DNA from 4 places in the Streptomyces sp. NPDC006368 genome. Region 1 is predicted to be linked to each of the others. Evidence: riboswitches for the same ligand, from Rfam matches in the RefSeq annotation. Region 1 holds a riboswitch; each other region holds the start of a gene.
The links. A riboswitch is a leader RNA that binds a small molecule or an ion and turns the genes downstream of it on or off. The one in region 1 is predicted to bind cobalamin.
Positions count from the first base shown of each region.

Region 2: linked by a shared signal. The riboswitch ahead of ABZZ38_RS16735 (ribonucleoside-diphosphate reductase subunit alpha) and the one ahead of cobN (cobaltochelatase subunit CobN) in region 1 are both predicted to bind cobalamin.
Region 3: linked by a shared signal. The riboswitch ahead of ABZZ38_RS04770 (cobalamin biosynthesis protein) and the one ahead of cobN (cobaltochelatase subunit CobN) in region 1 are both predicted to bind cobalamin.
Region 4: linked by a shared signal. The riboswitch ahead of ABZZ38_RS16420 (energy-coupling factor ABC transporter permease) and the one ahead of cobN (cobaltochelatase subunit CobN) in region 1 are both predicted to bind cobalamin.

Region 1 is NZ_JBEXQK010000002.1:210,484-218,315, forward strand. It holds gene cobN (cobaltochelatase subunit CobN) at 1-1,754, opposite strand, end outside; cobalamin riboswitch at 1,788-1,926, opposite strand; gene ABZZ38_RS02835 (cobalamin biosynthesis protein CobG) at 1,945-3,132, shown strand; gene ABZZ38_RS02840 (precorrin-8X methylmutase) at 3,248-3,895, shown strand; gene ABZZ38_RS02845 (precorrin-2 C(20)-methyltransferase) at 3,892-5,379, shown strand; gene ABZZ38_RS02850 (IPT/TIG domain-containing protein) at 5,663-7,832, shown strand, end outside.
Region 2 is NZ_JBEXQK010000019.1:48,647-56,478, forward strand. It holds gene ABZZ38_RS16705 (sugar ABC transporter permease) at 1-160, opposite strand, end outside; gene ABZZ38_RS16710 (extracellular solute-binding protein) at 243-1,526, opposite strand; gene ABZZ38_RS16715 (GntR family transcriptional regulator) at 1,823-2,587, shown strand; gene ABZZ38_RS16720 (carbon starvation CstA family protein) at 2,723-4,966, shown strand; gene ABZZ38_RS16725 (YbdD/YjiX family protein) at 4,963-5,187, shown strand; gene ABZZ38_RS16730 (GNAT family N-acetyltransferase) at 5,346-5,855, shown strand; cobalamin riboswitch at 5,869-6,034, shown strand; gene ABZZ38_RS16735 (ribonucleoside-diphosphate reductase subunit alpha) at 6,173-7,832, shown strand, end outside.
Region 3 is NZ_JBEXQK010000003.1:273,415-281,246, reverse strand. It holds gene ABZZ38_RS04795 (hypothetical protein) at 1-112, opposite strand, end outside; gene ABZZ38_RS04790 (hypothetical protein) at 327-1,481, opposite strand; gene ABZZ38_RS04785 (class II aldolase/adducin family protein) at 1,539-2,207, opposite strand; gene ABZZ38_RS04780 (inorganic phosphate transporter) at 2,480-3,763, shown strand; gene ABZZ38_RS04775 (hypothetical protein) at 3,776-3,997, shown strand; cobalamin riboswitch at 4,138-4,272, shown strand; gene ABZZ38_RS04770 (cobalamin biosynthesis protein) at 4,381-5,340, shown strand; gene ABZZ38_RS04765 (cobyric acid synthase) at 5,337-6,872, shown strand; gene ABZZ38_RS04760 (putative cobaltochelatase) at 6,869-7,832, shown strand, end outside.
Region 4 is NZ_JBEXQK010000018.1:108,050-115,881, reverse strand. It holds gene ABZZ38_RS16450 (hypothetical protein) at 1-92, shown strand, start outside; gene ABZZ38_RS16445 (hypothetical protein) at 234-524, shown strand; gene ABZZ38_RS16440 (polysaccharide pyruvyl transferase family protein) at 801-1,739, opposite strand; gene dhaK (dihydroxyacetone kinase subunit DhaK) at 2,230-3,222, shown strand; gene dhaL (dihydroxyacetone kinase subunit DhaL) at 3,261-3,902, shown strand; gene dhaM (dihydroxyacetone kinase phosphoryl donor subunit DhaM) at 3,899-4,318, shown strand; cobalamin riboswitch at 4,358-4,579, shown strand; gene ABZZ38_RS16420 (energy-coupling factor ABC transporter permease) at 4,608-5,306, shown strand; gene ABZZ38_RS16415 (energy-coupling factor ABC transporter substrate-binding protein) at 5,306-5,644, shown strand; gene cbiQ (cobalt ECF transporter T component CbiQ) at 5,651-6,400, shown strand; gene ABZZ38_RS16405 (ATP-binding cassette domain-containing protein) at 6,397-7,242, shown strand; gene ABZZ38_RS16400 (NADPH-dependent 2,4-dienoyl-CoA reductase) at 7,477-7,832, shown strand, end outside.

The DNA of each region.
Region 1 (7,832 bases):
GTGCCCTCGCCGGGGTCGTTGACCAGGAACGGGTAGATCAGCGGGATGTCGCCGAGGGCGGCGTCGGGACCGCAGGCCGCGGACAGGCCCGCGTTCTTGCCGGGCAGCCACTCCAGGTTGCCGTGCTTGCCGAGGTGGACCATGGCGTCCGCCCCGAAACCGCCGTCCTCGCGCGAGGCCGCGATCCAGCGGTAGGCGGCCAGGTAGTGGTGGGAGGGCGGCAGATCGGGGTCGTGGTAGATCGCGATCGGGTTCTCGCCGAAGCCGCGCGGCGGCTGGATGAGGATGAGCAGGTTCCCGCGCCGGAGGGCGGCGAGCACGATGTCGCCGTCCGGGTCGCCCTCGGCGGTACGGGAGCGGTCCAGGAACATCTCGCCGGGCGGCGGCCCCCAGTGCCGCTCGACGTTCTCACGCAGCTCCTCGGGGAGCGTGGCGTACCAGCGCTTGTAGTCGGCGGCCGGGATGCGGACCGGGTTCCTGGCCAGCTGCTCCTCGGTGAGCCATTCCTGGTCGTGGCCGCCCGCCTCGATGAGGGCGTAGATCAGCTCGTCGCCGTCGCCGGACGCGAGGCCCGGGACCTCCTCGTCACCGAAGTCGTACCCCTCCTCGCGGAGCCGGCGCAGCAGCGCGACGGCGGAGGCGGGGGTGTCGAGGCCGACGGCGTTGCCGATGCGGGAGTGCTTCGTCGGGTACGCGGACAGGACGAGCGCCAGGCGCTTGTCGGCGTTCGGGATGTGGCGCAGCCGGGCGTGGCGTACGGCGATCCCGGCGACGCGGGCGGCGCGCTCGGCGTCGGCGACGTACGCCGGGAGGCCGTCGGCGTCGATCTCCTTGAAGGAGAACGGGACGGTGATGAGGCGGCCGTCGAACTCGGGGACGGCGACCTGGCTGGCGGCGTCGAGCGGGGAGAGACCCTCGTCGTTCTCCTCCCACGCGGAGCGCGAGCCGGTCAGGCACAGGGCCTGGAGGACCGGTACGTCCAGGGCGGCGAGCGCCCCCGCGTCCCAGGCTTCCTCGTCCCCGCCGGCCTGGGCCTCGGCGGGCTTGGTGCCGCCGGCGGCCAGGACGGTGGTGATGACGGCGTCGGCGCCGCCGAGCTGGTCGAGCAGCTCCGGCTCGGGTGCCCGCAGGGACGCCACGTACAGCGGCAGGGCCCGCGCGCCGGCGTCCTCGATGGCGTCGCACAGGGTGTGGACGAAGGCGGTGTTCCCGCTCATGTGGTGGGCGCGGTAGTACAGCACGGCGACCACCGGGCCGGTGGTGTTCTTCCGGTCGCGCTCCAGGGGGCCCCAGGTGGGGGCGGCGGCCGGGGGCTCGAAGCCGTGGCCGGTGAGCAGGACGGTGTCGGACAGGAAGCGGGCGAGCTGCTCCAGGTTGGCCGGGCCGCCGTGGGCGAGGTAGGCGTGCGCCTCGGCCGCGATGCCGATCGGGACGGTGGACGTCTCCATGAGCTGGGCGTCGGGGGCCTGTTCGCCGGTGAGGACGACGAGCGGCTTGCCCGTCTCGCGCAGTACGTCCAGGCCCTCCTCCCAGGCGCGGATGCCGCCGAGGAGACGGACGACGACGAGGTCGGCGCCGTCGAGGAGGCCGGGGAGGTCTTCGAGCGTGGTGCGGGCGGGGTTGGCGAACCGGTACGCGACGGGGCCGCCGGCCGCGCGGGCGCTGAGCAGGTCGGTGTCGGAGTGCGACAGCAGCAGGATCGTGGCCGCGGGGGCCGGGGCGGGCGTCGCCTCGGGCGTGGTCGCGTGCGTCATGGCGTGCGCAGGCCTTCCTCGGGGTGTCCGCGCCCCGGGTGGTCGTAGGACGGCGGGAGTTCCTGACTCGTCCGGTTTCCGCCCGGACTCACAGTGGCGGGACCGCGCCGGAATCTCACCGGGCTTCCTCCCTAGGGCCCTGGGACCCTGTGCCGTCTGCATAGTAGAGGCTGCGCGTATGCTCGCCGCCATGCCGCCCAGCTCACCAAAACCCCAGGACCGGGGTGAAGCACACATACAGGACCGTGTCCGGGACCGCGGTGACGCCTGCCCCGGTGCGCTGCGGCTGCACCGGGCCGACGACGGGGCGCTGGCCCGACTCCGCGTCCCCACCGGTGTACTGACGCCGCGTCAGGTAACGGTGCTGGCCGACGCGGCGGACCGCCTGGGCGACGGGCACCTCTCCCTCACCTCGCGGGGCAACATCGAGCTGCGGGGGCTCGGGGAGGGGTGTGGAGCCGGCCTCGCCGAACTGCTGCGGGCGGCCGGACTGCTGCCCGCGTCCGAACGGCACGAGCGGGTACGGAACATGGTCGTCTCACCGCTCGCCGGGGCGGACGTGCTGGCCTGGGCCCGGCGGCTGGACGAGCTGTTGTGCGGCGCGGACTGGACGACGGGGCTGTCGGGCCGGTTCCTCTTCGCCGTCGACGACGGGCGCGGGGACGCGGCGGCGCTCGCCGCCGATGTGACCTTGCTCGCAACCCCGGACGGCGGCGCCCTGCTCCGGGTCGCGGACCGGACGTACCGCGTCGCCGCCGCCGACGCGCCGCGCGCCGCGCTGGCGGCGGCGGAGGCGTTCCTCGCGGCGGCCCGGGATGCGGGCACCGGCGCGTGGCGGGTGCGGGAGCTGCCACCGGGGCAGGACGTGGACGTGACGGAACACCTGCGGCGGGCGGCCCTCACGGCCGAACCCGTACCGGACGCCGCGCTCCCGCCCGGCGGGCCCACCCCGCCGGGCGTCCTCGACGACCGCACCGTCTCCGTCCTGGCCCGGCTCGGGCGCGTGACGACGGACCGGTTCCGCGCGCTGCTCCCCGCCGACGAGGTTCGGGTCACCCCGTGGCGCGGCTTCGTGCTGCCGGGCTTCCCGGACCGGGCGGCGGCCGAGGCGCGGCTGGCGGAGCTGGACGCGGCCGGGTTCCTCACCCGCGCCGACTCCCCCTGGGTGGGGGTGACCGCGTGCACGGGCCGCCCCGGCTGCGCGAAGTCGCTCTCCGACGTGCGGGCGGACGCGCGCCCGCTCGCCGGGAGTCCGGGGCTGCCGGTGCACTGGTCGGGCTGCGCGCGCCGGTGCGGCCATCCGCAGGGGGCGTGGGTGGACGCGGTGGCGACCGCCGGCGGCGACTACGAGGTGACGACCGTGACGCGCGACGCGTGAACCGTGCCGCGCGGACCGTACGCGCACCCAGTGACCGTGAACCCGTGACCGTGAATCCGTGACCGTGAACCGGTGACCGTGAATCCGTGACCGTGACTCGTGACCGTACGAAGAGATGAGCGAGAGCAGAGTGTTTGACTACGAGAAGGACGGGGCGGAGATCTACCGCCAGTCCTTTGCCACGATCCGCGCCGAGGCGGATCTCGCGGGCCTGCCGGCCGACGTCGGCCAGGTCGCCGTGCGCATGATCCACGCCTGCGGCATGGTCGACCTCGTCCGCGACCTCGCCTACACCCCGCGGGTCGTCGCCCGCGCCCGCGAGGCGCTGCGCGCCGGGGCGCCGGTCCTGTGCGACGCGCAGATGGTCGCGAGCGGCGTCACCCGCAAGCGGCTGCCCGCCGACAACGACGTGATCTGCACGCTCTCCGACCCGTCCGTGCCGGCGCTCGCCGCCGAACTGGGCACCACGCGCAGCGCCGCCGCGCTGGAGCTGTGGCGCGACCGCCTCGAAGGGTCGGTCGTCGCCATAGGCAACGCCCCCACCGCGCTCTTCCACCTCCTGGAGATGGTCGCGGCGGGCGCACCGCGCCCGGCGGCCGTCATCGGCATCCCGGTCGGCTTCATCGGCGCGGCCGAGTCCAAGGACGCCCTGGCGGCGTTCCCGGACCTCGACCACCTGGTGGTACGCGGCCGGCGCGGCGGCAGCGCCATGGCCGCGGCGGCGGTCAACGCCATCGCGCACGAGGCGGAGATCCAGGCATGAGCGGCAAGCTGTACGGAGTGGGGCTCGGCCCCGGCGACCCCTCCCTGATGACGGTGCGGGCGGTGGAGGTCATCGCGTCGGCGGACGTCGTGGCGTACCACTGCGCCCGCCACGGCCGTTCGATCGCGCGCTCGATCGCGGCGGCGCACATCCGCGAGGACCACATCGAAGAGCGCCTGATGTACCCGCTCACCGTCGAGACGACGGACCACCCGGGCGGCTACCGGGGCGCGCTGAACGACTTCTACGAGGAGGCGTCGGCCCGCCTGGCCGCCCACCTCGACGCCGGGCGCACCGTGGCCGTGCTGGCCGAGGGGGACCCTCTCTTCTACGGCTCGTACCAGCACATGCACAAGCGTCTGGCGCACCGCTACCCGACCGAGGTCATCCCCGGGGTCACCTCCGTGAGCGCGTCCGCGGCGCGCCTGGGCAAGCCGCTGTGCGAGGCGGAGGAAGTCCTCACGATCATTCCCGGCACGCTGCCCGAGGAGGAGCTGACCGCCCGTCTGGCGTCCACCGACTCCGCCGTGGTGATGAAGCTCGGCCGTACCTTCCCCACGGTGCGCCGGGCGCTGGAGCGGGCCGGCCGCCTCCAGGACGCGCGGTACGTCGAGCGCGCCACGATGGACGGCGAGCGCACCGGTGCGCTCGCCGACATCGACGAGGACACGGTCCCCTACTTCTCGGTGGCGGTGCTTCCCTCCCGGATCGACGAGGACCCCGCGCTTCCGGAGACGGGCGAGGTCGTGGTCGTCGGCACCGGCCCGGCCGGTCCGCTGTGGCTGACCCCGGAGACGCGCGGCGCCCTCGCGTCGGCGACCGACCTGGTCGGCTACACCACGTACCTGGACCGGGTGCCGGTACGCCCCGGTCAGGAGCGGCACGGCTCGGACAACAAGGTCGAGTCGGAGCGGGCCGAGTTCGCCCTGGACCTGGCGCGGCGGGGGCGGCGCGTGGCGGTGGTGTCGGGCGGCGACCCCGGCGTCTTCGCGATGGCCACGGCGGTCCTGGAGGTCGCCTCCCGGGACCCGTACCTCGACGTCCCGGTGCGCGTCCTGCCCGGCGTGACGGCGGCGAACGCGGCGGCGGCGAAGGCGGGCGCCCCGCTGGGCCACGACTACGCGACGATCTCCCTGTCCGACCGGCTCAAGCCCTGGGAGGTCATCGCCGAGCGGCTGCACGCCGCCGCCGCGGCCGACCTGGTCCTCGCCCTGTACAACCCGGGCTCGCGCAGCCGTACCTGGCAGGTCGCCAAGGCGCGCGAGCTGCTGCTGGAACACCGCGCCCCGGACACCCCGGTGGTCGTCGCCCGTGACGTGGGCGGCCCCGAGGAGTCGGTCCGCGTCCTCGCCCTCGTGGACCTCGACCCCGCCGAGGTCGACATGCGCACCCTGCTGCTGATCGGCTCCTCGCAGACCCGGGCGGTACGCCGCGGGAACGGCGAGCGGGTGGCGTGGACGCCGCGGAGGTACCCGGAGGCGTAGTCGGGTCCGGGAGGCGTAGTCGGGTCCCGGCGGCGTAGTCGGGTCCCGGCGGCGACGCGGGCTGACGAAGGGGCTTTCCGGAGTCACCGCTCCCCGTGGCGGATACTCGGGTGCCTGGCCGGAAACGTGTGCGTATTGTGTCCGTGCACACGTCATGTCGCGTACGCCCGCGTACCCGCGTGCGTGGGCTCTCCTCGCGTCCGGCGCTCGCCGTGACGCAGCGTCGCGCCGCCGTCCAGGCCGGAGCGCGCCCATCATCTGAACCGCTCCGGGGGGACCGGACATGCCTCACCACCCGTGTACGGGCGCGAGACCCGCGCCGTACACCGCACTGCTGCTCGCGCTGTCGGTCGTGCTGACGACGCTGCTGCCCACGGGCGCGGCGTGGGCGACGACCACCGACGGCTCCACGGCCACGCCGGCCGCCACCGCCACCGCCGGACCCGAGCCGGCGGCCACCACGGCTCCGCCCACGACGAACGAACCGGCCTCCGCCGCCGCCCCGGCGCCGGACTCCACCGATGAGCCGGCGGCCGGGGACTGTCCCGCCCTGCCGCTCGCCCCCTTCGACGACCCGGGCACCGCGGTCGGCAAGGCGTCGCTCGGCTCCGACGGGACGGCCTGTTTCACCGTCACCGCCGAGAAGCCCGGCATGCACCGCGTCGTCCACGACGACCAGCACAACAACACCTTCACCCAGGTCTTCGACGGCGAGACGCAGCTGGACTGCCACGACGACACCTGGGGCGCGGGCTGGTGCGACCTGCCCCGCGCGGGCGCCTTCACCCTGAAGGTCTTCAACACCGGCTACGACCCGGACGAGGTGACCGTCGCCGTCGTACCGCTGATGGCCGCCGCTCCCTGCGCGGAGGAGGCCGGCACCGCCTGGAACGCCGAGCCGGTCAGCGCCTCGTCCCCCACCCCTCTGACGTTCCGGTGCCACCCCTTCACCGCCGAGCCCGGTGAGCGGATCACGGTCGACTTCCGCACCGTCAGGTACGGCGGCGGCGAGCGCTGGATCACCGACGAGACCGGCGCCCCGATCTGCCCGGCCCGCAACGAGGACGGCAGCAAAGGCTGTGTCCTGCCCGGCGACGGCCCCTACCGCGTCCTCACCCGCGTCACGGAGGAGGAGGGCGGCTTCCCCGCCGCGTACACGCTGGGTATCCGCAGACTGTCCGACCCGGCGGGCTGCGCCACCGTGCCCGTCAACGCCTTCAACTCGGCGCCCACGGCCGCCGACGCGTCCACCGGCTGCCGCACCTTCACCGCGCCGGCCGCCGGCCGCTACGACGTGTACGAGGTGCAGCCGTCCGGCACCCGGGCGAAGCTGACCGTGTACGACACGGCCGGGAAGACCGTCTGCGAGACGTACGACGCCTGCGCCCTGCCCGCCGCGGGCACCTACACGGCCCTCACCCCGTACGCGACGCTGATCCTCGACCGCGCCTCCACCAAGGGCTGCGAGCCGGCCGCGCTCGGCACCCACCAGGGCGCGTTCACCGAGCCCGGCGAGATCGACTGCCTGGAGCTCCCGCTGCCCGAGGGCGCGCGGATGGCCGCGCTCGCTCCGCTGGGCGGCGCGGCACCGCACCCCGACATCACCGTCGTGGACGCCGACGGCGTCCCGCGCTGCCACCCGGACCCCCTCTCGGCCGGCACCTGCGCGCTGACCGGGAAGGCGCCGTTCCGCGCCTTCGTCTCCAGCGACGACTACGACACCCCGACCGGCGCGTACCGCATCGCCCTGCACCGCACCGACGTGGTGGGGGACTGCCGGATCGTCCCGGCCGGTGACTTCACCGCCACGAGCGCCTCCGCCCGGTTCCGCACCGGCGACGGCGTCTTCTCGCACTGCCTGACCATTCCGGCCGGTGACCACCGCGCGGTCGAGGTCCTCCAGCTCCAGGCGGTCTCCGCCGCGACCCCCGCCAGGTTCTCGGTGCTGAACGCGGAAGGCCACCAGATCTGCGGTACGTATCCCGCCGCCACCTCCTGGACCTCCTGCGGGCTCGCCCCCGGCCTCGCGCACACGGTGCTGGTCACGGGCTACGACCACGCCGTCGAGTACACCCTGACCCGTCGTGATGTCACCGCGACCGCGAAGGGCTGCACCGCCAACCCGGCGACCCCGGCCGGCGGGCCGTCCACCTCGGGCACGCCCGGCGCGCCCGGCACGCTCCAGTGCCGCCAGGTGACCACCGCCGACGCCCGGGACACCCTGCACCTCAACGTGCGGGACGCGCTCGGCACCACGAACACCGTCGCGTTCGGCGCGGACGGCACGGCGTCCTGCTCGCACCACAACAAGGCGTGCGCGGTCACCGGCTCCACGAGCTACCAGGTCCTCGTGTATGTCCCGGCGCACCTGAAGGCCGCCGACTCCTACCGCTTCGACGCCCTGCGCATCGGTACGGCGGCGGGACCGGCCCCCGAGTGCGTCAAGGTCCCGA
Region 2 (7,832 bases), on a different contig from region 1:
GGACGAGCAGGCAGGGCGCCAGCAGCGCCCACGGTGCTCCGGCCCCGCCGGTGGTCTTCTTCCCCGCCGGCTTCCCGGGGCCACCGGGCGCGGTGCGGTCCGGTGGAGACGATGGCCGTATGGACGGCACCTTGGCAGTGGTTGTCTCTGCGGCACTCATCGCGCGCTCTCTCTGTTTCAGGGCTCGGTTCGCCTCCGGGGAGCCCCCGCCTGCCCGCCGGAGCACGACGGGGGCCCGTCGGTCACTTGTTGTTGATGACCTTGTCGATCGCGGCGTCCGCGTCCTTCGCGGCGGCCTCGACCGACTTCTTGCCGGTGCCGATCTCCTGGAGCATGGTCTTGAGCGTCTGGGCCTTCTCGACCTGGCCCCAGCCCGGCGCCATGGGGACGAACCAGTTGGACTCGGCCGCGGTGGCCGGAACGGCCGTCTTCGGGTCGGCCTTCAGCGTGGCCAGGTCCGTCTTGTTGTTGGGCAGGTTGCCCTTGGCGAGCAGACCCTTCTGGCCCTTCGCGCCGGTGAAGGCGTCGATCCACTCGGCCGCGAGGTCCTGCGCCTTGGACTTGACCGGGATGGCCAGGTCCGAACCGCCGAGGAAGACGGGGATGTTCTTGCCGGAGGGGCCGGGCATCACGAAGTTCTCGAGGTTGCCCTTGAGCTTGCCGGTCTTGTCGTTCTTCGGGTCCTCGGCCGTGGCGCCCTCCCAGGCGGCGGCGAAGATCATGCCGGCGTTGCCCTGGCCGAAGACGATGTAACGGTCCGACTCGTCCTTGGTCTTGTCGGCCTTCATGTACGAGTCGAGGACCTTCTTGTACTCGCCCAGGCCCTTGAGGGACTCGGGCGAGGACAGGTTGGCCTTCCACGTGTCGCCGTCCTTCTTGGCGATGGAGCCGCCCGCGTCGTACACGAAGGACATCGCGGCGTACCAGTCCGGCGACGGCTGGTACCAGGCGCTGAACTTGTCGCCCTTCTTCGCCTGGATCCTCTCCAGGGCGGCGGTCAGCTCCGCGTACGTCTTCGGGGGCGTCTTGACGCCGGCCTCGGCGGCGACGTCCTTGCGCCAGGTGGCCACGCGGCCACCGGCGTAGTAGGGGACGCCGTAGGTCCTGCCCTCGTACGTGACGGACTCCTTGAGGCCGTCCAGCCACTGGTCCGACTGCTCGAACTTCTTCGGGTCCACCTCGGCGAAGGCGCCCTTGACCATGTAGCCGAGCATCTCGGTGTTGCCCATCTCGACCACGTCCGGCGCCTTGTCGGTGGCGAGGACGGCGTCCAGCTTGGCGTTCTTGTCGGGCCAGCCGTAGTACTCGTGCTTGATCCTGACGCCGGGGTGCTTCTCGGCGAGCGCGTCGTCGGCCGCCTTGACCAGGTGCGGCCAGTTGTTCTGGGCGTCGACCGTCAGCCACACGGTCAGTTCCTTGGCGCCGCCGCCCGCGGAGTCCCCACCCTCGCCGTCGCCGGAACCACATGCCGCGATGCCGACCATCATGCCCGCGACGCCGATCGCCGCGATGAGCTTGCGCTTCACGCCACCCTCCTCAGGGATGCCTGCAACCCCCCTGCCCACCGCGAAGCCGTACGACGTGCTGATGCCCGTGCTGACCGTGGGACCGGGACCCGGTCTTTAATGGTTTAGACCAGTAACCCGGAGCTTGGCCTAGACCTTTAGGGGTGTCAAGGGTGTATAAGAAGGGCTGTCGCGTCCGTTACCGGACCGACACCTGAGGAGGGGCGACGACCCGTGACCGGTCCGTGCCACCATGTGAGCCGCAAGTGACGGAGGAGCCGGTGACGGCAGCAGCACAGGAGTCGGGAAGGCGGGCCATGACCACGGACGCGGGCGGCACGGAGACCGAGAGCGGGCCGGCGACCCGCACCGCGCGCGTGCCCAAGTACTACCGGCTCAAGCGCCACTTGCTGGACATGACCGAGACCATGCCCCCCGGCACCCCGGTCCCCCCGGAGCGCACGCTCGCCGCCGAGTTCGACACCTCGCGCACGACAGTACGGCAGGCGCTCCAGGAACTGGTCGTCGAGGGGCGCCTGGAGCGCATCCAGGGCAAGGGCACGTTCGTCGCCAAGCCGAAGGTCTCGCAGGCCCTCCAGCTCACCTCCTACACCGAGGACATGCGCGCCCAGGGCCTGGAGCCCACCTCGCAGCTGCTCGACATCGGGTACGTCACGGCCGACGACACGCTCGCCGGGCTGCTCGACATCTCGGCCGGCGGGCGCGTGCTGCGCATCGAGCGGCTGCGGCTGGCGAGCGGCGAGCCGATGGCCATCGAGACGACGCACCTGAGCGCGAAGCGCTTCCCCGCGCTGCGCCGGTCGCTCGTCAAGTACACCTCGCTGTACACGGCGCTGGCGGAGGTGTACGACGTCCGGCTCGCGGAGGCCGAGGAGACCATCGAGACCTCGCTGGCCACACCGCGCGAGGCGGGGCTGCTCGGTACGGACGTGGGCCTGCCGATGCTGATGCTGTCGCGCCACTCCCTGGACGAGAACGGCCGGCCGGTGGAGTGGGTCCGGTCGGTGTACCGGGGCGACCGCTACAAGTTCGTGGCACGGCTCAAGCGGCCGAACGACTGAGGCGTCGACCGGTCCCTCACCGGGCCGGCCCCCGAAAGCGTTGCCGTACCGATATGCGGACGGGGGGTGACGCTGCACGAGGCGCTCGCCTAGATTTCCTGCGCATTACAGGTGATCAGCGAGGGGACGTGCACCATGCAAGAGCCGTCGGCACCACCCAACACCTCACGAGCGGGCCTCACTCCGCGGTCGATCGTCATCTGGTCGCTCGTCGCCCTGGCGGGGGCGGCCGGCTGGGGCGTACTCGCGCTCTCGCGCGGCGAGGAGATCTCGGCCGCCTGGATGCTCGCGGCCGCCCTCGGCTCGTACGCGATCGCCTACCGCTTCTACTCCCGCTTCATCGCGAACCGGGTGCTCAAGGTCGACAAGACCCGCGCCACGCCCGCCGAGCGGCTCGACAACGGTGTCGACTTCCACCCCACCGACCGCCGGGTGCTGTTCGGGCACCACTTCGCGGCGGTCGCGGGCGCGGGCCCGCTCGTGGGGCCCGTGCTCGCCGCGCAGATGGGCTACCTGCCGGGCACGATCTGGATCATCGTCGGCGTGATCTTCGCCGGTGCCGTCCAGGACATGGTGACGCTGTTCTTCTCCACCCGCCGCAACGGCCGTTCGCTCGGCCAGATGGCCCGGGACGAGATCGGCCCGTTCGGTGGAGCCGCCGCGCTGATCGCGGTCTTCGCCATCATGATCATCCTGCTGGCCGTGCTGGCCCTGGTCATCGTCAACGCCCTGGCGCACTCGCCGTGGGGAGTCTTCTCCATCGGCATGACCATCCCGATCGCCCTCTTCATGGGCGTCTACCTGCGGGTGCTGCGGCCCGGCAAGGTCACCGAGGTGTCGGTCATCGGTGTCGCGCTGCTGTTGCTCGCCATCGTCGCGGGCGGCTGGGTCGCGGAGTCCTCCCTCGCCGACACCTTCACGCTGGAGCCGGGCACGCTGGTCATCTGGATGATCGTGTACGGCTTCCTCGCCTCCGTCCTGCCGGTGTGGATGCTGCTCGCGCCGCGCGACTACCTCTCGACCTTCATGAAGGTCGGCACGATCGTGCTGCTCGCCATCGGTGTCTTCGTCGCCCTGCCGACCCTGAAGATGCCGGCCGTCACCGATTTCGCGAGCCGCGGCGACGGCCCGGTCTTCGCCGGCTCGATGTTCCCGTTCGTCTTCATCACCATCGCGTGCGGCGCGCTCTCCGGCTTCCACTCCCTGGTCTCCTCGGGCACCACCCCGAAGATGGTCCAGAAGGAGACGCAGATCCGGATGATCGGGTACGGGGCGATGCTCACCGAGTCCTTCGTCGCCGTCATGGCGATGATCACGGCCTGCATCATCGACCCGGGCCTCTACTTCGCGATCAACTCCCCCGCGGGCGTCGTCGGGACGACCGTGCAGTCCGCGTCCGAAGCGGTGACGAACTTCGGCTTCACCGTCTCGCCCGAGCTGCTGACGAAGGCCGCGGCGGACGTCGAGGAGGCCTCGCTGCTGTCCCGGACCGGCGGCGCGCCGACCTTCGCCCTCGGAATGTCGGAGATCTTCTCCGCGGTCGTCGGCGGTACCGCCATGAAGGCGTTCTGGTACCACTTCGCCATCATGTTCGAGGCGCTGTTCATCCTCACGACGGTGGACGCCGGCACCCGCGTGGGCCGCTTCATGCTCCAGGACATGCTGGGCAACGTCCACAAGCCCTTCAGGCAGGTCAGCTGGAAGCCGGGCGTCTGGTTCGCGAGCGCGGTCGTCGTCGGCGGCTGGGGCTACTTCCTCTGGGTCGGCGTGCACGACCCGCTGGGCGGCATCAACCAGCTGTTCCCGCTGTTCGGCATCGCCAACCAGCTGCTGGCCGCCGTGGCCCTGGCCGTCTGCACCACGCTGCTGGTCAAGTCGGGCCGCCTGAAGTGGGCGTGGGTCACCGCGGTCCCGCTCGCCTGGGACGTGGCGGTGACGCTCACCGCCAGCTGGCAGAAGATCTTCTCGGCGGACCCGCGGGTGGGCTTCTTCGCCCAGCGGGACAAGTACCAGGCGGGCATCGACTCCGGGCAGGTGCTGCCCCCCGCGAAGTCGATGGACGACATGCACACCGTCGTCACCAACTCCACGGTCGACGGCGTCCTTTCCGCCCTCTTCGCCCTCCTCATCATCGTGGTGATCGCGGACGCGGGGCGGGTCTGCTTCAAGGCGGTCACCGACCCGGCCGGCGTGAAGCTCTCCGAGGTTCCGTACACCGAGTCGAAGCTGGTCGCCCCGGCCGGGCTGTTCCCCACGGCGGAGGAGAAGGCCGAGCTGGTGGCGGCCGGGGTCGGCCCCGAGGGCGGCATCCGCAAGGACGGCATCCGCACGGACGGCGGCACCGGTGACGAGGTGCCGGCCGGGACCGGCTCGGCGTGAGGCCGTCCGTGGCCGCGCGGCCGGGGAACCGGCTGCGACGCGCGGTGGCCTGGGTCCGCTGGTACGTGCGCGAGGTGTCCGGCGAGACGGTGTACGACAAGTACGTCGCCCACGCCCGCTCCCGCGACCCCGAGGCCGAGGTCCTGACCCGGCGCGAGTTCGAACGCAGGCGCACCGACGCGCGGGAGGCGGACCCGCGCGACGGGTTCCGCTGCTGCTAGGGAGTGTCTGCAAAGGTGCGTCGTCCGACCGCCAGGCAGACGGAGCTTTGCCGACACGGCTTAGGGACGCCCCTGGGCGAGTGACCGAACGACGGGCCGCCGTAATTCCGGAGACGGAAATACGGCGGCCCGTCGCCGTGCGCGTCCACACTCGGACCATGGACATCACGATCAGAGCGGTACGGCCGGAGGAGCACGGCACGCTGGGCGAGGTCACCGCCCAGGCGTACCTCGGAGACGGGCTGCTGGCCTTCGGCGACAGCGATGAGTACCTGATCGAGCTGCGGGACGTGGCCCGGCGGGCCGCCGAGGCGGAGGTGCTGGTGGCCGTCGGCCAGGCGGAGGGGACGGAACGGGTGCTGGGCGGTGTCACGTTCGCCCGGGCCGGCCGGCCGTGGGCCGAGCTCGCGCGGGACGGCGAGGCGGAGATCCGGATGCTCGCGGTGGCGAGGGAGGCGCGGCGGCGCGGCGCCGGGGAGGCGCTCGTACGGGCGTGCGCGGACCGGGCCCGGGCGACGGAGGGATGCCGGCGGCTGGTGCTCTCCTCGCAGCAGGCGATGCACGCCGCACACCGCGTGTACGAGCGGCTCGGGTTCGTCCGCACGCCGGAGCGGGACTGGCGGCCGATCCCCGGCGTCACGCTCCACACGTACGCGCTCGCGCTCTGACTTGTGTCCGCCGACACAAGATGTGGGGGGTGGTCCACGGGCCGCCCCCCACATGTATGCTCATCTCGCTGTCGCCGCAGGGGAATCCGGTGCGAATCCGGAACTGTCCCGCAACGGTGTATTGGTCTGCCTTTGCGCACCCATGAGTCCGAAGACCTGCCGACGGTGCGTCCGGCCATCCGGCCCGGGCGCCGAGACGTCCGGGCCTCGCGGAATGGGCCGGTGGACGCGGTGCGTGCGCCCCTGTGCCCGGGCGCGTCCCCGCTCCCCCGCCCCGCCCGCCGGTGGCCCCGAGCCGAGCGAGGGAGAGCCCCCACGTGACCATCGCGCCAGCCGATCCGGCCACAGCCAGGGACGCGGAGACCGATGGACCCGGGACCGTGCTGCTGCGGGTCCTGACGGACCTCACCGCCGATCTGCCCGACACCGACCCCGGCCGGGTCGCCGCCGCCGCGCTGCGCGGCCGGCACGCCGGGTCGGACGAGGCGGAGCTGCGGGAGCTCGCCACCGAGGCCGCCGCCGGGCTGATCTCCGAGGACCCGGCGTACTCACGGCTCGCGGCCCGGCTGCTGACCCGGACCATCGCCGAGGAGGCGGCGGGCCAGGGAGCGGTGTCGTTCTCGGCGTCGGTGGCCGTCGGTCACCGGGAGGGCCTGATCGCGGACCGTACGGCCGCGTTCGTACGGCTCCACGCTCCCCGGATGGACGCGCTGATCGACCCCGCCGGTGACGACCGGTTCGGCTACTTCGGGCTGCGGACGCTGTACTCCCGCTACCTGCTGCGGCACCCGATCACCCGCAAGGTCATCGAGACGCCGCAGCACTTCATGCTGCGCGTGGCCGCCGGGCTGGCGGAGGACGACAGCGTGCGGGCACTGGAGGAAGTGGCGGCGCTCTACGGCCTGATGAGCCGGCTCGACTACCTGCCGTCCTCGCCGACGCTGTTCAACTCCGGTACCCGCCACCCGCAGATGTCGTCCTGCTACCTGCTGGACTCGCCGCTGGACGAGCTGGACTCGATCTACGACCGCTACCACCAGGTCGCGCGCCTGTCCAAGCACGCGGGCGGCATCGGCCTGTCGTACTCGCGCGTCCGCGCCCGGGGTTCGCTGATCCGTGGCACCAACGGCCACTCCAACGGCATCGTGCCGTTCCTGAAGACGCTGGACGCCTCGGTGGCGGCCGTGAACCAGGGCGGGCGGCGCAAGGGCGCGGCGGCCGTGTACCTGGAGACGTGGCACGCGGACATCGAGGAGTTCCTGGAGCTGCGCGACAACACGGGCGAGGACGCGCGGCGTACGCACAACCTGAACCTGGCGCACTGGATCCCGGACGAGTTCATGCGCCGGGTCAACGCCGACGCCGAGTGGTCGCTGTTCTCGCCGGCCGACGTGCCGGAGCTGGTCGACCTGTGGGGCGAGGAGTTCGACGCCGCGTACCGCGCCGCCGAGGCCAGGGGCCTGGCCCGCAAGACCATGCCGGCGCGTGACCTGTACGGCCGGATGATGCGGACGCTGGCCCAGACCGGCAACGGCTGGATGACGTTCAAGGACGCCTCCAACCGTACGGCCAACCAGACCGCCGAGCCGGGCCACACGGTCCACTCCTCGAACCTGTGCACCGAGATCCTGGAGGTCACGGACGACGGTGAGACGGCCGTGTGCAACCTGGGTTCGGTGAACCTCGGCGCGTTCGTGGCCGGCGGGGACATCGACTGGGAGCGGCTCGACGAGACGGTCCGTACGGCGGTGACGTTCCTCGACCGGGTCGTCGACATCAACTTCTACCCGACCGAGCAGGCCGGGCGGTCGAACGCCAAGTGGCGCCCGGTGGGCCTGGGCGCGATGGGCCTGCAGGACGTCTTCTTCCAGCTGAAGCTGCCGTTCGACTCCCCCGAGGCGCGTGCCCTGTCGACGCGTATCGCCGAGCGGATCATGCTGGCGGCGTACGAGGCGTCGGCCGACCTCGCCGAGCGCA
Region 3 (7,832 bases), on a different contig from region 1:
GGGCGATGCGTACGGCGTCGTGGAGGACGGCCCTCGCCTGACGGGCGAGCTCGGCGGGGGGCGGCGTGCCCTCCGGCGGCCGCGGCGCCGACCGGGTACGCCGGGTCGTCACAGCCCGTCGGGCCGTGGTCAGGGGCCGCGGACGGACGAGTCGGAGTCTGGAGTTGCGCGCCAATTGCTCATCAGGCTTTCGAGACGTCACGGGGGCAGTCTTCCCGCTGACCGCCCGAAAGCCCAAACGGAATGGGATTCACCGCCCCTCGCGGCCGGTCGCGGGGCCACCGGAGGGGCTCCGGCAGGAGCTCCGGCAAGGAGCTCCGGGCGGACTACAGAAGGGGGGTCAGGAAGCGGCGCAACGCCTCTTCGTAGCGGTTGGGATCGGCGTTCCACATGGCCGCGTGCGGGGCGCGCCGGACGGGGTGCAGGGTGACCAGGTCGGGGCGGCGGACGGCGAGCTCGCGGGAGCCCTCCCAGGGGGCGAGGTGGTCGTCGGGGCCGTGGAGGATCAGGGTCGGCACACGCAGCCCGTCGGGGGCGGCGGCCTCGGCGATGCGGTCGCCGTGCACGCCGGTCCTGCCCTGGGCGGCGCGGACGGCGAGGGGGAGCAGCGGCGCGGGGGTGCGGTGGGCGGTGGCCAGGGCGCGCAGCGTCGTCTCCCAGTGGAGGACCGGGGAGTCGAGGACGAGGCCGCCGATGCGGTCGCGCAGGCCGCTGTGGGCGGCGGCGTGCAGGGCCATGGAGGCGCCGGTGGACCAGCCGTGCAGGATGACGCGTTCGGCGCCGCGCCGTACGGCGTGGCGGATCGCGGCGTCCAGGTCGCGCCACTCGGAGTCGCCGAGGTGGCCGAGCCCGTCGGTGGGGCGCGGCGCGCCGTCGTCGCCGCGGTAGGCGAGGGTGAGGACGGGGAGCTGCAGGCCGTTGAGGAACGGCAGCACGTTCAGGGGGTGTTCACGGGTGGTGCCGAGGCCGTGGACGGCGATGACCCAGGTGGAGCGGGGGGCGGGGACGAGCCAGGCGGGCAGGTCGCCCAGTTCGCCGGGGACGTCGATGTCCTCGTGGGCGAGGCCCAGCGCGGTGGTGGGGGTGCCGGTGTGCAGCTGCGGGGTGAGCCGGACCCGGCTGCCCGTGTCCAGGCTGCCGCGCGTCACGCGCTCCAGGCGGCGTACGACGGTGTCGGCGGAGTGCGGTACGTCGTTCAGGACGGGGCCGACGATCGCGTGGACGCCGGGGCCCCCGGGGCCGCCGGACCCGGCGGAGCCCTGGAGGCCGTACGTGCCGGGCCGCAGTGAGGCCAGGCAGCGCGTGAGGGTGACCTGACCGGCGGCGGTGGCGTGCACGGTGAGCGGGGGGTCGCCGGGCAGGGGGCGGTCGGGGCGGGGCCGCAGCGCGACGTCGCTGGCGTATCGGGCGGCCGCGACCGCGGCCGCGCCGACACCGATCAGGGTGGTGACGGCCGCTGCCGTCGCTGTAGCCGGGCGCACCGTTCCAGTGTGGGCGGGCGGACGGGCCCCTGCCAGTGGACGGGGGCCGCCGGAGGGTCACGGTCGGTGGGCCTGGCCGTAGCCGCGAAGCTTCTCGGCCACCTGGTGCAGCTCACCGGGCGAGAGCAGGGTGGGCGTGTGGCCGGGTACGGAGGTGGCGGTGAGCCACAGCCGGCACATCCACTCCAGCTGGGCGGTGCGGTCGTAGGCCTGGTCCAGGGTGTCGCCGTAGGTGACGGTTCCGTGGTTGCGCAGCAGGCAGCCGGTGCGGTGGTCGAGGGCGCGGAGCATGTTCTCGGCCAATTCGTCCGTTCCGTACAGGGCGTACGGGGCGACGCGGACGGGGCCGCCGAGGGCGGCGGTCATGTAGTGGATCGGCGGGAGCTCGGTGACCAGGGTGGAGACCGCGGTGGCGTGCACGGCGTGGGTGTGGACGACGGCTCCGGCCGGGGTGTGGCGGTAGATCTCCAGGTGCATGGGGAGCTCGCTGGTGGGGGTGAGCGTGCCGCGCAGCCGTGTGCCGTCGAGGTCGACGGCGGTCGTGTCGGCGGGGGTGAGCCGGTCGTAGGGCACACCGCTGGGGGTGACGAGGATGAGGTCTCCGACCCGTACGGAGACGTTTCCGGAGGTGCCGACGACCAGCCCGTCCGTCACTGTCCTGCGAGCGGTGGCCACCAGGGCGTCCCACGCCTGCTCGATCGCCCGCTCGATCGCGTCCTGTGTCATGCGCCGATCCTGTCAGCCCGTCCCGCGACGGCGGTCACGGCAGGGTGACACTTGTCTCTTCCGTGGGCCGGCGCCCCGGTCGGGAAAGTACGCGAAGCGGCAGCAAACCGGCTTCCCGGGCCCATGGGGCAAGGGATCGGGCCGCCCGCCCCTCGGAGGGCCGTGACGGATCCGGAACGCCGGACACCACGACGCCCGCGTCAGTTCACCTTCCGTTCACTCAGGTTGCTTACGTTCGCCGAGCCACTGACGTCGAACGATTGCCTGGGTAAATGGAACACATCACGCTGCTGCTCGCCATTGTGGTCGTGACAGCTCTAGTGTTCGATTTCACGAACGGTTTCCACGACACCGCCAACGCGATGGCGACGACCATCTCGACCGGCGCGATGAAGCCCAAGACGGCGGTGGCCATGTCCGCCGTGCTCAACCTGGTCGGCGCCTTCCTGTCCGTCGAGGTCGCCAAGACGATCTCCAGCGGACTGGTCAACGAGGACGGCATCCAACCCGAAGTGATCTTCGCGGCGCTCGTCGGCGCCATCCTCTGGAATCTGCTGACCTGGCTGGTCGGCCTGCCGTCCAGCTCCTCCCACGCCCTCATGGGCGGCCTGATCGGCGCGACCATCGCCTCGGTCGGCCTGTCCGGCGTCAACGGCGGCGTCGTCGTCACCAAGGTCCTCATCCCGGCCATCGCCGCGCCGCTGGTCGCCGGCCTCGCCGCGATGCTCGCCGCCCGCCTGACCTACAAGGCCGGCGCGCACGTCCACGAGAAGACCGGCCGCAAGGGCTTCCGCGCCGGTCAGATCACCTCCGCCGGTCTGGTCTCCCTCGCCCACGGCACCAACGACGCCCAGAAGACGATGGGCATCATCACCCTGGCGCTGGTCGCCGCCGGCGCCCTCGCCCCCGGCTCGAACCCGCCGGTCTGGGTGATCGTCTCCGCCGGTCTGGCCATCGCGCTCGGCACCTACCTGGGCGGCTGGCGCATCATCCGCACCATGGGCAAGGGCCTCACCGACCTCCAGCCGCAGCAGGGCTTCGCCGCCCAGACCAGCGCGGCGGCCGTCATCCTCGCCTCGTCCAACCTGGGCTTCTCGCTCTCCACGACGCACTCCTGCTCCGGCGCCGTGATGGGCGCGGGCCTCGGCCGCAAGGGCGGCGTGGTCCGCTGGTCCACCGCCACCCGGATGTTCGTCGCGTGGGGTCTGACCCTGCCCGCCGCCGGTCTGGTCGCCGCCGCCTCGGAGTTCGTGACCAAGCAGGGCGACTGGGGCGTCGCCGTCGTCGCGGTCTTCCTCGTCACCTCCTGCGCCGCGATCTGGTTCATCTCCCGCCGCCAGGTCGTCGACCACACCAACGTCAACGAGGTGGAGACCGACGCCGAGCCCGCGGGCGTCGTGACCACCGCCATCGCGGCCGTCACCCCGCCGCCGGCCGGCACCGTCACGGCCACCTCCGACGACCTCAAGGCCACCATCCCGGCTCCGGTCGGCGAGGCCACCCCGGTGGCCGCCGGCTCGGCGTCCACCACCCAGGCTCCCGCCGCCACGGTGTAAGGAAAGAACAGCATGAAGATCGACTGGGCAGCTCTCGGCTCCGTCTTCGGTGTCAGCCTCCTGGCCACCGTCGCACTGGTGGGCCTGTTCACCCTCGGCATCATCGGCCTCTCCAAGCAGGAGACGGCCTCGGCGAGTGGGGGCACCGCGGTCATGGCCCGCACCGGCGCCTACGCGTGCTTCGCGCTGTGCGCCGCGGCGGTGGCGTACGGAATCTTCCTGATCGTCACCTGACCCCGGCACGTCCACGGCGCCCCCGGAACGGTTCTCCGCTCCGGGGGCGCCGTCGTGCGCACCGGCGTGCCGGGCGTGCGCCGTGTGTGTCTCGGCACACCCTCCCTCCGCAGGTCAACGGCGAGTTGACGGGCGTTCGCGGGGCGTGGTGGACTGCCGGGGCCATTACGGCGGCAGGAGAGAGGAAGCCGGTGAGAATCCGGCGCGGTCCCGCCACTGTGAGTCCGGCCCCGGCCGGATGAGTCAGGAACTTTCGCCGCCGGTCACGTCGAGCCAGGGCGCGGACCCTGAGTGAGGACATTGCGCCATGTCAGGCTGCCTTCCCGCTGCGTCGAGAGCCGTACGTCCCCGAGGTCTGCGAACCGTGTCGGCCTGCTGATCCGATGCGTAGCGACCATGTCTTCGCCTGTGGCGCCGCCGCCGGGCTCGCCGCCGACCTCCTCCTCGCCGACCCCCGCCGCGGGCATCCCGTGGCCGCCTTCGGCCGCGCCGCGGGGTGCGTGGAGGGCGTGCTGTGGCGCGACCACCGCGCGTGGGGCGCGCTGCACGCCCTGGTGTGCGCCGGGGGTGCGGCCGGTGCGGCGGCGCTCGCGGCCCGGGCGGTACGCGGACGGCGCGCCGCCTCCGTCGCGCTGACCGCCGCCTCCGTCTGGGCCGTCGTCGGCGGTACCACGCTGGGCCGCGAGGCCCGCGCCATCGGCGGCGCGCTCGCGGCGGGCGACCTGGAGGTCGCCCGGGAGCGGCTGCCTCATCTGTGCGGGCGCGACCCGCAGTCCCTGGACGGACCCGGCATCGCCCGCGCGGTCGTCGAGTCCGTCGCCGAGAACACCTCCGACGCCGTGGTCGGCGCGCTCGTGTGGGGCGCGATCGGCGGCGTCCCCGGCCTCGTCGCCTTCCGGGCGGTGAACACCCTGGACGCGATGGTCGGTCACAAGTCGCCGCGCCACCGCCGCTTCGGCTGGGCCTCGGCCCGGCTCGACGACCTGGCCGGCTGGCCCGGCGCCCGCCTCACGGCCGCCCTGGCGGCGGTGGCGGGCGAGGACACCCGCGGCGCGGTACGGGCCTGGCGCGCCGACGCCGCGAAGCACCCGAGCCCCAACGCGGGGCCCGTGGAGGCGTCCTTCGCGGGCGCCCTGGGCGTACGGCTCGGGGGCACCCTGTCGTACGGCGGGCGCGTCGAACACCGGCCCGTCCTCAACGCGGGGGGCCGGGCCGTCGAGGTGGCGGACATCGAGCGCGCGGCGCGGCTGTCGCGCCGGGTGACCGCCCTCACGCTCGCGGTGTGCGTGGGTGGGCGACTGGTCCTGGGGGCCGTGAAGGCCGGGAAGCGGAGGCGTACATGAGGGGTGGGGGGCTGCTCGTCGCGGGCACCACGTCCGACGCGGGCAAGAGCGTCGTCACGGCCGGCATCTGCCGCTGGCTGGTGCGGCAGGGTGTGAAGGTCGCGCCGTTCAAGGGACAGAACATGTCCCTCAACTCGTTCGTGACGCGCGAGGGCGCGGAGATCGGTCGCGCCCAGGCCATGCAGGCGCAGGCTGCGCGGGTCGAGCCGACCGCGCTGATGAACCCGGTGCTGCTCAAGCCGGGCGGCGACCGGTCCAGCCAGGTCGTGCTCATGGGCAAGCCGGTGGGCGAGCTGAGCGCGCGCGGCTACCACGGCGGCCGGCAGCAGGCGCTGCTGGGCACGGTCGTCGAGTGCCTGCAGGAGCTGCGCGACACGTACGACGCGGTGATCTGCGAGGGCGCGGGCAGCCCGGCGGAGATCAACCTGCGCCGCAACGACATCGTCAACATGGGCATCGCGCGGGCCGCGCGCTTCCCCGTCGTCGTGGTCGGCGACATCGACCGGGGCGGGGTGTTCGCCCAGTTCTTCGGGACGACGGCGCTGCTGGCGCCCGAGGACCAGGACCTGATCGCGGGCTACCTGGTCAACAAGTTCCGCGGTGACGTGACGCTGCTGGAACCGGGGCTGGACATGCTGCTCGGCCTGACCGGCCGCCGCACCTTCGGTGTCCTGCCGTACGCGCACGGCCTCGGCATCGACGAGGAGGACGGCCTGCGGGTGTCCCTGCGGGGTGCCGTACGGGAGTCGGTCGTCGCGCCGCCGGTCGGCGAGGACGTGCTGCGCGTCGCCGTCTGCGCCGTACCGCTGATGTCGAACTTCACCGACGTGGACGCGCTGGCCGCCGAGCCGGGTGTCGTGGTGCGGTTCGTCGACCGGCCGGAGGAGCTCGCCGACGCCGACCTGGTCGTCCTGCCCGGCACGCGCGGGACGGTGAAGGCGCTGGCGTGGCTGCGCGAGCGGGGCCTGGCGGACGCGATCGCCCGGCGGGCCGCCGAAGGCCGTCCCGTGCTGGGCATCTGCGGCGGCTTCCAGGCGCTGGGCGAGCACATCCATGACGACGTCGAGTCCCGGGCCGGTGCGGTCGACGGGCTCGGACTGCTGCCGGTACGGGTGCGGTTCGCGCCCGGGAAGACCCTCGCGCGGCCGGTCGGCGAGGCCCTCGGTGAGCCGGTCGAGGGGTACGAGATCCACCACGGCGTCGCGGACGTACGGGGCGGGGAGACGTTCTTCTCCGATGACGCGGGACGCAGCCTGGACGGCTGCCGCGTCGGGGCCGTCTGGGGCACGCACTGGCACGGCTCGCTGGAGAGCGACGGCTTCCGGCGGGCGTTCCTGCGGGAGGTCGCCGCGGCGGCCGGCCGGCGCTTCGTCCCGGCGCCCGACACGTCGTTCGGCGCGCTGCGCGAGGAGCAGCTGGACCGGCTCGGCGACCTGATCGAGGAGCACGCGGACACCGGCGCGCTCTGGAAGCTCATCGAGCAGGGCCCCCCGTCAGGACTTCCCTTCATCGCACCCGGAGCGCCTTCATGAGCACTGCCCCCCATTACCCCTTCACCGCGATCGTCGGCATGGACGACCTGCGGCTCGGGCTGCTGCTGAACGCGGTGTCCCCGGCTGTCGGCGGCGTCCTCGTACGCGGTGAGAAGGGCACCGCGAAGTCGACGGCGGTGCGTGCCCTCGCGGCGCTCATGCCCGACGTCGAGGTCGTCGCGGGCTGCCGCTTCTCGTGCCCGCCCGACTCCCCCGATCCGGCGTGTCCGGACGGGCCGCACGAGGCGGCGCCGGGTGTCGCGCGCCCGGCCCGCATGGTCGAGCTCCCCGTCGGCGCGTCCGAGGACCGGCTCGTGGGCGCCCTGGACATCGAGCGGGCCCTCGCGGACGGGGTGAAGGCGTTCGAGCCGGGTCTGCTGGCGGACGCGCACCGCGGGGTGCTGTACGTGGACGAGGTCAACCTGCTCCATGACCACCTGGTGGACCTCCTGCTGGACGCCGCCGCCATGGGCGCCTCCTACGTCGAGCGGGAGGGCGTCTCCGTACGGCATGCCGCCCGGTTCCTGCTCGTCGGGACGATGAACCCGGAGGAGGGCGAGCTGCGGCCGCAGTTGCTGGACCGGTTCGGGCTCACCGTGGAGGTCGCGGCCTCCCGTGACCCCGGGCAGCGGGTCGAGGTGGTGCGGCGCAGGCTGGCGTACGACGACGATCCGGCCGCGTTCGCGGAGCGGTGGGCCGGCGAGGAGGCGGCGCTGCGGGAGCGGATCGTGGCCGCGCGGGCGCTGCTGCCGACGGTACGGCTGGGGGACGACGCGCTGCGGCAGATCGCCGCCACGTGCGCGGCGTTCGAGGTGGACGGCATGCGCGCCGACATCGTGATGGCCCGCACGGCGACGGCGCTGGCCGCCTGGGCGGGGCGTGCGGAGGTCACCGTGGAGGACGTGCGGCAGGCCGCGCTGCTGGCCCTGCCGCACCGGCGCAGGCGCAACCCCTTCGACG
Region 4 (7,832 bases), on a different contig from region 1:
ACGCCACTCCGGCGGAACAGGGCATGCCCCTGGGGCCGCTCCTCCTCGTCCTGTCCGTGCTCTGGGGTGCCTCCGTGACGCTGCTGCTGTGACCGGTCCGGCGGCCGGGGCCGGGAGCGTACGGAGTTCGGGCGGTGACGCGTGGTGAGCGCCAGGTGGCGCGTCCCGGCAGGTCAGCCCGGTCGCGACCGGTGCGGTGGCGCTCGCGCGCCGGAGGTACGACGCTGGAATACATGGGTTGGGCTTCCTGGACCACAGCTGCGGTGTTCACCGGCCGAGGCGGGGTGAACACCGTCGAGGCGGGTGTCATCACCGGCGAGCTGGCCGTGCACACGACCTGGGCGGATGATCAGGCCCAGGTCGCCGTCCAGTACAGCGGGGCCTCGGACTGGTTCACCATGGCGGGCAGCCCTGTGCCCTGCCGGACCGAGGAGGAGAGCCGACGCCTGCACGAGGCCGTCGTCGAAGCGGTACGGACGGGTGCTGCCGCCGGCCTGCCGTCCCTCACCCTCCCCCTCGACTGACCGGCTCATCGATCAGCCCCGGCACTGACGGCTGGTTCTCCTTGCCGCTGAGGGCGTCGGCGAGCTCCTGTCCGCGCGGGGAGGAAACGCCACCGATCCCCTGTTCGTGGGCAAGGTCGCGCAGTCGGTCGATGCGCATCCGGCGCGGCTCGTCCTGCGGGCGCCATTGCCCGGAGGCGGTTCCACCGTGCCACTCGGCGTTGTCCCCCTCCGCCGCACGGGGGCCGCCCGCAGTGGCGGACCTCCGGGGCCCCGGCCGGCCGGTTCGGCCTCGGCTCAGCGAGGCGGTGTGTGCCGGGCCTGCGCACCCCTGTGGCCGTCGCTCACCTGCTTGAGCAGGGTGAGGAGCGGATCGGTGAGCCGGTTGTCGGGCTCGTCCAGGAACCGGCGGCGGCGTTCGGCGGCCTGCGCGCGGCCCTGGTCGAGACACCAGGTCCACCAGTGGTCGAAAGCGGCGGGACCCGCCTCCTCGGCCGGTACGACGGCGGGCCACTGGCAGGCCCGGGCCTGCGCGGTCACCTTGGCGCCACCCCGCACGGGATCCACCGCGAGAACGGGGGTGCCCGCGCGGAGCGCCAGCAGCAGCCCGTGCAACCGGTTGGTGATCACGGCGTCGAGCCGCGACAGCGCGGCCATCAACTGCTCCGGCGTGTCGAAGTGCTGCGGGTCCCGGTTGGCCAGCCGCGTGTCGAGCGGGATCCGCGCGATGTCCCTCTCCGACAGCCAGCCCTGGAGGGCGTCGGTGATCGCGCCGTGCCGACGGCGGAGGCCGTACTCCCTCTGCCCCTGCGTGAGGATGACGCCGGCCACGGGCGGCCGGCCCGTGGTGGCCGCCGAGGCGGCGAGGTCGACCACCGGTGGTCCGAGGCCACCGCTGCGGGCCAGGACGTGGTGGAAGCCGGTCACCGCCGGAGCCCCGGGCTCCACCACGCTCGTGCCCACGGCGATACGCAGGCAGTGGGCGAACCGGTCGTGCAGCCGCTCGATGTCCGGGCCGTGCAGCGGTCCGCAGATGAACACCAAGGTCCCGTACCTGCCCGGGGAGACGGCTTCGAGATGGAGCTCCCGCGGTCGGTACGCCGGACTCCACACGGTGTCGTACGGCAGCCCCTCACGGTCCAGCAGGCTCTCCACCCGCCGCAGGGCCAGTTCGTCCCCGGCCGTGACCTCGCCATGGAGGAAGCTGAACCACCCGGTGAGCAGAATCCGATTCATAACGGTTCCTCCTGGCCGGAGCTTCGACCGGGACCGTACGGGAGATCACCCCGGGAGACACCGCACGGCGGGTCCCGGCGGAGCGGATCGCGGGCGGCAGGCGGTCCGGGGGCATGACGACGACGCGGCTGCGAGTGCCCCACCGGTTGCGGTTCATGCCGGCCCCGGCCGACCGGCTCCTCGTCTGCCGACGGGCCCGAGGGTCCCCAGGGTCCCGAGGGCGCCAAGCGACGGGCCGCCGCCCCGGCCACGCTCCGATCGCGGTCAGGCCCTGGCGGTGAGCATGGCGGGGCGCCACCCGGGCCGTGCCCCCGCCCTCGACGCGTCGGACACAGAACACGCGACCAAGGGGGCATGCACACGGCCGCCGCTACCCCGATACTGAACCCTGGCCGACCGACCACCACGCCACCGACAGCACCTGACGCCCCATCAGCCCGGTCGTGAAAACCCTGTTCAGGGCTCCTCGAAATACCTGCTGGGAGATACGTTGAGAATGCTCATCAATGTCCCCGAGACCGTCGTCGCCGACGCCCTGCGCGGGCTCGCGGCGGCGCATCCCGAACTCACCGTCGATGTGGAGCACCGGATCGTCGTACGGCGGGACGCTCCCGTCGCCGGGAAAGTGGCGCTGGTCTCCGGCGGCGGTTCGGGACATGAGCCGTTGCACGCCGGGTTCGTGGGGCCCGGGATGCTGACGGCGGCCTGTCCCGGTGAGGTGTTCACCAGCCCCGTGCCGGACCAGATGGTGCGGGCGGCCGCCGCCGTGGACAGCGGCCAGGGGGTGCTGTTCGTCGTCAAGAACTACACCGGGGACGTCCTGAACTTCGAGATGGCCGCGGAGCTCGCCGAGGACGAGGGCGTGCAGGTCGCCAGGGTGCTGGTCGACGACGATGTGGCCGTGGCGGACAGTACGTACACCGCGGGGCGGCGCGGCACCGGGGCCACGCTGTTCGTGGAGAAGATCGCGGGCGCGGCGGCCGAGGAGGGCGCGCCGCTGGAGCGGGTGGAGGCGATCGCCCGGCGGGTCAACGCGAGTTCGCGCAGTTTCGGGGTCGCTCTGAGCGCGGTCACCACCCCCGCGAAGGGAAGTCCGACGTTCGACCTGCCGCCGGGCGAACTGGAGTTGGGCATCGGCATCCACGGTGAGCCCGGGCGGGAGCGGCGGCCCATGATGACGTCGGGGGAGATCGCCGACGTCGCGGTGGACGCGGTACTGGAGGATCTGCGGCCGGGCGGACCGGTGCTCGTGCTGGTCAACGGAATGGGCGCGACTCCCCTGCTGGAGCTGTACGGGTTCAACGCCGAGGTGCACCGGGTGCTGGGCGAGCGGGGCGTACCGGTGGCCCGTACGCTCGTCGGCAACTATGTGACGTCACTGGACATGGCCGGCTGCTCGGTCACCCTGTGCCAGGCGGACGAGGAGCTGCTGCGTCTGTGGGACGCCCCGGTGCGAACCGCGGCTCTGCGGTGGGGGCGGTGACCGCGGTGACGCTGGACACGGACTTCTTCCGGCGCTGGATGACGGCGACGGCAGCGGCCGTCGACCGTGAGGCGGACCGGCTGACCGAGCTGGACTCGGCGATCGGTGACGCGGATCACGGGGCGAACCTGCAGCGCGGCTTCGCCGCGGTGGTCGCGACCCTGGACACGGAGGATCCGGCCGCCCCCGGGGCGGTGCTCATGCTCGCGGGACGGCAGCTGATCTCGACGGTGGGCGGCGCGTCGGGGCCGCTGTACGGGACGCTGCTGCGGCGCGCCGGCAAGGCCCTCGGTGATTCCCCGGAGGTGACGGCGGGGCAGCTGGCCGAGGCGCTGCGCGGGGGTGTGGCCGCCGTGGCCCGGCTCGGCGGGGCGAAGGCCGGGGACAAGACGATGCTGGACGCGCTGGAGCCGGCCGTCGAGGCGATGGGCGCGGCGGCCGACGGGCAGGAGGGCGGGTCGCCCGCCGGTGAGCCGCCCGCCGAGTCGGCCGCCGGATCGCCCGGGGCGGCGTTCGCGGCAGCCGCGCGGGCGGCCGAGGAGGGCGCCCGCGCGACCGTGCCGATGCAGGCCCGCAAGGGCAGGGCCAGCTACCTCGGTGAGCGCAGTGTCGGGCATCAGGACCCCGGCGCCACGTCCTCGGCGCTGCTGATCGCGGCACTGGCGGAGGCGGCCCGGTGAGCGGGGACGCGGTGAGCGCGCCGGTCGGCATCGTGCTGGTCTCGCACAGCGCGGCGGTCGCCGCCTCCGTCGCCGAACTGGCCCGGGGCCTGGCGGGTGGCGGACCCACCGCGCCCGTCGCCGCGGCGGGCGGGACCCCGGACGGCGGGCTCGGTACCAGCGCCGAGCTCATCGCCGAAGCGGCGGCCTCCGTCGACGGCGGGGCGGGCGTGGCCGTCCTCGTGGACCTCGGCAGCGCCGTACTGACGGTGAAGGCGCTGCTCGCGGAGGGCGACGAACTTCCCGACGCCACGCGACTGGTGGACGCGCCGTTCGTGGAGGGCGCGGTGGCCGCGGTGGTCACCGCGTCGGCCGGCGGGGACCTGGACGCGGTGGTGGCCGCCGCGTCCGAGGCGTACGGCTATCGCAAGGAGTGAGGCGCGGCCACGGGGTGGAGCCGGGCGGTGCGCCGGTGCGCGGGTTGTGATGTACCTGGTCAACGCACTAGTGTCGCAGGGCCTTGGTGTACGGGAAACCGGTGCGGTACCGGTGCGGCCCTCGCCACTGTGATCGGGAAGTCCGGCTCCATCCTTCGGGAAGCCACTGGAACGCCGCGGGAGACCGCGGTGTCCGGGAAGGCGGAGTCGCGGCGGCATGACCCGTCAGCCAGGAGACCGGCCAGGGCGCGTTGTCCATCCACGAGGTGCTGGAGAGGGTCTCCCCGTCATGCATATCGCCGAGGGCTATCTGCCCCCTGCTCACGCGGCCGCCTGGAGCGTCGCGGCCGCCCCCTTCGTCGTCCACGGTGTGCGGGCCCTGAGCCGGGAGGTCAAGGCCCATCCCGAGTCGACTCTTCTGCTCGGCGCGTCCGGTGCCTTCACCTTCGTCCTTTCCGCCCTGAAACTGCCGTCGGTGACGGGCAGCTGCTCGCATCCGACCGGCACGGGCCTGGGCGCGATTCTGTTCCGGCCGCCGATCATGGCGGTGCTCGGCACCATCACGCTGCTGTTCCAGGCTCTTTTGCTGGCGCACGGGGGGCTGACCACGCTGGGCGCCAACGCCTTCTCCATGGCGGTCGTCGGCCCCTGGGCCGGCTTCGGCGTGTACTGGCTGCTGCGCCGCTTCGGAGTACCGCTGATGGTGAGCGTGTTCTTCGGGGCGTTCGTGGCCGACCTGTCCACGTACTGCGTCACCAGCGTGCAGCTGGCGCTGGCCTTCCCCGACCCGAGCAGCGGTTTCCTCGGGGCGCTGGGCAAGTTCGGCTCCATCTTCGCGGTCACGCAGGTGCCGCTGGCGGTCAGCGAGGGCCTGCTCACGGTCCTGGTGATGCGGCTGCTGATCCAGTCCAGCAAGGGTGAACTGACCCGGCTCGGGGTGCTCCTCCGGGGCGGCCGCAAGGGCGAGAAGAAGGAGGCCGTGGCGTGATGAGCCGTAACGCCAGGATCAACGCGCTGCTGCTTCTGGTCGTCGTGGCGCTGGCCGTCCTGCCGCTGGCGCTGGGGATGGGCGACCACAAGGAGGAGCCGTTCACCGGGGCCGACGCCCAGGCCGAGACGGCGATCACCGAGACGCACCCCGACTACAAGCCGTGGTTCAGCCCGCTGTACGAGCCGCCCTCGGGTGAGATCGAGTCGGCGCTGTTCTCCCTGCAGGCCGCGCTGGGTGCCGGCGTGCTGGCGTACTACTTCGGTCTGCGCCGGGGACGCCGGCAGGGCGAGGAGCGGGCGCTCGCCGGCGCGCGGGACCCCGGCCGCGGCGAGTAGCCGCGGATGCTGCCCATCGATGTGGCGGCGCACAGCAGTCGCTGGCGCCGCCGTCACCCGTGTGAGAAGGCGGTGCTGGGCTTCGGCCTGACGCTCCTGGCGGTGTGCCTGCCGCCGTGGCCCGGCGCGGTGCTGGTGGCCGGCGCCTCCCTGGCCGTCCTGCTCGGCCCGGCGGACGTCGCGCCGCGGCAGCTGTGGCGGGCGTGGCGCGTCCCGCTCGGGTTCTGTGTGACGGGCGCGGTTCCGCTGCTGTTCCAGGTGGGCGGGGCGGGCGGCTTCGTGACGCTCGCGCCGGACGGGCCGGCGCAGGCGGGGCAGTTGCTGCTGCGGACGTCGGCGGCCTCGCTCGGGGTGCTGCTGTTCGCCTTCACGACGCCGGTCTCCGACGTGCTGCCGCGCCTCGTACGGGCAGGGGTGCCCGCGCCGGTCGTCGACGTGGCGCTCGTGATGTACCGGATCGCCTTCCTGCTGCTGGACGCGGTGCGGCGGATCCGACAGGCGCAGGCGGCGCGGCTGGGGCTGACGAGCCGGGCGGCCACCTGGCGGTCGCTGGCGGGCCTGGGCGCGACGGCGTTCGTGCGCGCCTTCGACCGGGCGGCGCGGCTCCAGACGGGGCTGGCCGGGCGCGGTTACGACGGCACGCTGCGCGTGCTGGTGCCCGGGGCCGCGGTGGACCGGCGGTTCCTGGGTCTGACCGGGGCGCTGCTCACGGGGCTCGTCGCCCTCACCCTCGTACTCGAAAGGTTCCTGCCGTGAATCGTGACGCCGTCGTGGAACTCATCGGTGCGGGATACGCGTACGAGGACGGCCCCGCCGTGCTGTCGGGCATCGACTTCGCCGTACCGGAGGGGCGTGCGATCGCCCTGCTGGGCCGCAACGGCAGCGGCAAGACGACGATGCTGCGGCTGCTGAGCGGCGGCCTGCGATGCGCGAGCGGCCGGCTGCGGCTGCGCGGCGAGGACGTGTCGTACGACAGGAGGGGGCTGACCCGGCTGCGGACGACGGTGCAGCTGGTCGTGCAGGACCCCGACGACCAGTTGTTCGCCGCGTCGGTGGGGCAGGACGTGTCGTTCGGGCCGATGAACCTGGGGCTGGCGGAGGCGGAGGTACGGGAGCGGGTGCGCGAAGCCCTGGAGGCGCTGGACATCACGGCGCTCGAGGACCGGCCGACGCACCTGCTGTCGTACGGGCAGCGCAAGCGGGCGGCCATCGCGGGCGCGGTCGCGATGCGGCCCCGGGTGCTGATCCTGGACGAGCCGACGGCGGGCCTGGACCCGCACGGTCAGGAACGGCTCCTCGACGTGCTGGACCGGCTGCGCGCGTCCGGGACGACGGTCGTGATGGCCACGCACGACGTGGACCTCGCGCTGCGGTGGGCGGACGACGCGGCGGTGCTGACCCCGGACGGGCTGCGCACCGGCCCGGTCGCCGACCTGCTGGCGGACGGCACCCTGCTGGACGCGGCCCGGCTGCGCCGCCCTTGGGGGATGGCGGTGACGAACGTGCTTCGCGCCCACGGCCTGCTGGGCGCGGACGCCCCGGGGCCGCGTACGGCGGAGGAACTGGAGCGGTGGGCGACGGCGGTGCGGGGCACGTAGGGGCTTCGCCGACCGCCCGCGGCGGTGGTGGCGGCGGCGGCGAGCCTGGCTCCTGTACGGAGGCCTTGGAGGCCATGGAGTCCATGGAGTCCAGGTGGTTCGAGGCTGTCGTCTGCGCGAAGGGCTGTGGCCGTACGTAGCGCAGGTCACCCCCCGATCTTTATGCAACTTGTTGCACAAGGCGTCCGGCGTCGTCTACAACTGGGGCGACGACATCGCGCGAGGAGGCGCCCCATGACTGCGACCCGGCCCCCGACCCCGTACCCGCATCTGCTCAGCCCGCTGGACCTGGGGTTCACGACCCTGCCCAACCGGGTCCTCATGGGGTCGATGCACGTCGGGCTGGAGGAGGCCGAGAACGGCTTCGCGCGCATGGCGGCCTTCTACGCCGAACGCGCCCGCGGCGGCGTCGGGCTGATCGTGACCGGGGGCATCGCGCCGAACGAGGCCGGGCGGCCGTACGAGGGCGGGGCCAAGCTCACCACCGAGGAGGAGGCCGCGAAGCACCGCGCCGTGACGGACGCGGTGCACGCGGCCGGCGGGCGCATCGCGATGCAGATCCTGCACTTCGGCCGGTACGCCTACCACCG